Regions from separate parts of the Mesorhizobium sp. M0030 genome, predicted to be linked through region 1. Evidence: predicted binding sites of a transcription regulator. Region 1 holds the regulator's gene; the other holds the start of a gene.
What was found. The regulator LexA, encoded in region 1, represses DNA repair genes until DNA is damaged. The targets are predictions, from matches to a motif close to TGTTCNNNNTGTGTTCNG.

Region 1 (2,202 bases):
GGCGACCGTGAGTGGGAAGACGCGGTCGTTGCCGCCCACTATCGTCTCTCACGGTGCGGGTCTGTTCTCGACGATCCATCGGATGATGCGGTCGACGCGTGGTACGAAAAACACGATGCCTTCCATGCGGCGCTGCTCAGTGCCGCGACATCCAGCTGGCTGCTGCGCTTCAATGCAACGATTTCCGACCAATTGCATCGCCATCACCGCTTTCTGGGTCTGGCCCCCACGCTGCGCGCCGCCGCCGGCCGCACGGATGGGCACCGGAAGGCCGTGGCGGCCCTGCGCGACGCCGTGGCGATCGAACACCATACCGCCCTGATGGAAGCGGCCCTCGATCGCGACGTCGAACGTGCGAAAACTCTGATGACCGCTCACATCGGCTCCACGCTGCAGGTCTATGCCCAGAGCGAACCCGGCGCGGATGCTGCGCAGCCCAGTCCGAAAGGGAAGCGGCGATCGTAACCGACGACGCAGGGCACTTTGTCTTCGTTTCACCCCGTTGCTGGCAACTGGGCGCAGGCGGCGCTCGCAGCGCCGAACGTTACGCTGAACAAAACGTCAACACATTCATTAAACTTTAAAAGGTTGCGGAACACAACTGGAACAGATAGTGTTTGTTCTGGGTTTGTTTTTTCCGATTCTGGTTTCAGAACCCTTGGGGGCCGCGATGCTGACGCGCAAACAACATGAGCTTCTGATGTTCATCCATGAACGCCTGAAGGAGAGCGGAATCCCGCCGTCCTTCGACGAGATGAAGGAAGCGCTCGACCTCGCCTCCAAGTCCGGCATCCACCGACTGATCACAGCGCTTGAGGAGCGCGGTTTCATTCGCCGGCTGCCGAACCGGGCGCGCGCGCTGGAAGTGCTGCGGCTACCCGACTCGATCGCACCAGGCCTCAATGCGGCGAGGAAGTTTTCGCCGAGCGTCATTCAGGGCAGTCTTGGTCAAACCGGCCAAGGGCAAGGCGGCCAGGGACAAGGCGCGATGGGCCAAGGCGGTCTCGGCCGCCAGATCAAGCCGGGCTCGCCGTCGCGTTCGATGTCGGCCGGCAATGACGATGCCGTTTCCGCGATTTCAATCCCGGTTATGGGACGCATCGCCGCCGGCGTGCCGATCGACGCCATCCAGCATCAGACCCATTCGATCTCGGTGCCGCCCGACATGATCATGGGCGGCGAACACTACGCGCTCGAGGTTAAGGGCGATTCGATGATCGAGGCCGGCATTTTCGATGGCGACACGGTCATCATCCGCAATGCCGACACAGCCAGCCCCGGCGAGATCGTGGTGGCGTTGGTCGACGATGAGGAAGCGACCCTGAAACGCTTCCGCCGCAAGGGCGCCTCGATCGCCCTGGAAGCCGCCAACCCGGCCTACGAGACCCGCATTTTTGGACCGGACAGGGTGAAGGTGCAGGGCAAGCTTGTCGGATTGATCCGGCGCTACTGAGCCGGCTTGGGTTTGTACTTTTCACGCTGGTTGTAAGGCGGCAGGCCGCGCGCTTCGCGGGAGAAGCGGCGTTGCTCGTGCCAGGGGCGATACGGCTTGTCGACGGCGAAGCGGATGGTTGGCGCTGCCGCTGCCGATTGCGGATCGAAGAAGACGGCGGCGCTGCCGTCGCGGGCCAGCTGTTTCTTAGTCACGACCAGCACCAGCGGGTCGCGGCACGGATTGTAGGCGGTGGCGTCATCGATGACGATCAGGCTCGCGAAGGCACAGGCCGGCCGCGCCGTCTTGCGGTCTTTCGCAAGCGCTACAATGGCTCCGGAAGGGTGCCGGGCGATACAGAGATCGCCGGTGCAATAGAAGGGCGAGCCGGGCGGCAGATCGAGCGGATCGAGATCGAACCGCGTATCTGTTGCCTCGAAAATCTCAGGTGGGATAATGGTTTCGGCCCGCAGCGCCCGTTTCCAATTGTCCGTGGTGAATTCGTTGGAGCGTTCGCGGTTGAGGGCGAGTTCGCCGCCACCGATCGGCATGGCCACCAGATGCGCATCCTCGGATATGAGCACGTCGGGCGTAAGCACCTGCGGCACCGTCAACAGGCCGGCCAGCGCGAAAGGCACGGCCGCCAACCTGAGCCAGGTGGTGGCCATGGTGGCGATGACGAGGGCGACCGCCACCAACAGCACCGAGCGGATGGAGATCAGCCCGACGGCGTCGACCGGCGAGCGCTCGGAAATCCAGGCCGATATAGC
Region 2 (2,202 bases), on a different contig from region 1:
ACTTTGATCGCCGCGCGCGAACGGTCAGCGAGAGGCCGGAACCACGCCGGACACCGAGCGCGCCGTTTCGGGCGAAAACACCACGAAAGCAAAAACCAGAACGGCAGCGGCGACAATGAGCGAGCCGCCGGCGACGATCGGTTCAAGCGCCGGGTTTCCCTGCAGCATCACATACAGCGCCGGCAGCATGATCACCAGGCCGAGAGTGTAGAGCCCGTAGTGGATCATGGCGACGCGACGCGCCGCCTTTTGCGGATTGAGCGCGTAGTAGCCGCCGAAGATGGCGCTCGTCACCCAACCGAGCAGATTGATATGCGCGTGCGCCGGAAAAGCGGCGTGGTCACCCGAGATCGCCATCTGCAGGCCGGCCGCAATCCCCAACATCAGGAACAAGATGGCAGTTTTGAAAAAGAGTTCCGAAACCCTCGGCATGTCATTTCTCCCCTATGCGGTCTGCGACCGCTTGCGTCCTGGAGAATACACCCACGCGCAGAAATTTTCCACGCCCCGCTTATGGGGCCATGCCTGCACAGCTTTTTGCACGCTGTTCGACTTTTCTGGCTGCCACAACCCGGCGCCGCCCGCTACGGCGTCAGCAAGATGTCGGCGCCCGCTCGCTCATCGAACACCACCGCGCAGCCGCGCCCCAGCGCCACTGCCGACAGCGCGTTGGCCACCGTCTCGTCCGGCGATACGAAATCACCGGTCAGCACTCGCAACTCCTCCACCGCCCTGGCCATTGACACGCAGTGCCCGGCAACGCGATCGCTCGTGCAGGCGTCAACGACGCTGACGAGGTCGATCATCTCGAACTGGCCCATACCGGCCTCCACAAAAACAGCGTCCCGTCGCGGATATGAACGCTGAGGCGAGAGACAATGTTCCGCAGGTCCGATGCCCAGGCGGAGCACTCGACGGCCCGACCTGGAACGGACCGGCCGGCGGCAACCGCTTCGCTTGACAATAGGCCCTGTTTGTTCTCTATTTGTTCGGCAAAAACGCCTATCACAACAGACGCGGCTAATGCTGCAACGCCGCAAAGGGAACGGTCGGGATGGAGCCCACCATCCTGCATGCGGATCTCGACGCCTTCTACGCCTCGGTCGAGCAGCTGCTCGACCCGGCGCTCAGGGGCAAGCCGATCGCCGTCGGCGGCGGCGTCGTGCTTGCCGCCTCCTACGAAGCCAGGGTTTTCGGCGTGCGCGGCGGCATGCCCGGACAACGCGCGCGCGAGCTTTGCCCCGGACTGATCTTCGTCGGCGGCCATTTCGCCGACTATCAGCGGCTGGGCGACGCCGCCATTAAGGTGCTCGACGATTTCACGCCGCTGGTCGAGCGGATTTCCATCGATGAAGCCTTTGCCGATGTGGCCGGCTGCACGCATCTGTTCGGGCCGCCGGCCGAGATCGCCGCCACGGTGCGTCGGCGCGTCCGGGCAGAGCTCGGCCTGCCGATCTCGATCGGCGTGGCGCGCACCAAGCATCTGGCCAAGATCGCCTCGCAGGTGGCCAAGCCCGACGGCCTGGTGGTGGTCTATCCGGACACCGAACTTGCCTTCCTGCATGATCTGCCGGTCGGCCTGATGTGGGGCGTCGGCCCGGCGACCAAGGCGCGGCTGGCCGAGATCGGCATCGAGACCATCGGCCAGTTGGCAAAGACGCATAGTGGGGCGCTGCGAAGGTTGCTCGGGCCCGCCACCGGCGAAAAGCTGGCGTCGCTGGCATGGAACCGCGACCCGCGAAAGCTCGAAACCCACAGGCGGTCGCATTCCGCCGGCGCGCAGTCGGCGCTTGGCAGACGGCCGGCCGAGGCGCGTATCTTCGGACCCGTCCTGCTGCATCTGGCAGACCGGGTCGCCAGCCGGCTCAGGGCGAAATCACGGCCCGGGCGCACGGTGACGGTGCGCGTGCGTTTCGCCGATCTGCACGCTGTCACACGCTCGCTGACGCTCGATCAGCCGATTTCGGCAACCGCGATGCTGGCCGAAATCGCCGGGGAGCTGGTGCGCGGCGTGCTGGCCGCCAACCCTCGGGAGAAGACCATCTCGCTGCTGGCGATCTCGGTGTCGCAGCTGGAAGAAAGTGCCGAGCTGCAGCTGGAGCTGCCGCTCGGGCTTGCCGATGAAAAGCAGCGGCCCGGCAGCAGGCAAGGCCTGGCGCGCTTTGGCGCCGACCGCGCCATCGACAAGATCCGCCAGCGCTT

Region 2: a site for LexA is predicted at 976-993, ahead of dinB (DNA polymerase IV). Genes of this name have one in related genera too.

Annotation. Positions count from the first base shown of each region.
Region 1 covers NZ_JAMYVE010000003.1:18,306-20,507, reverse strand. The annotation lists gene NKJ80_RS07540 (GntR family transcriptional regulator) at 1-465, shown strand, start outside; gene lexA (transcriptional repressor LexA) at 671-1,453, shown strand; gene NKJ80_RS07530 (ComEC/Rec2 family competence protein) at 1,447-2,202, opposite strand, start outside.
Region 2 covers NZ_JAMYVE010000002.1:340,563-342,764, reverse strand. The annotation lists gene NKJ80_RS05590 (heme-copper oxidase family protein) at 25-432, opposite strand; gene NKJ80_RS05585 (hypothetical protein) at 585-821, opposite strand; gene dinB (DNA polymerase IV) at 1,055-2,202, shown strand, end outside.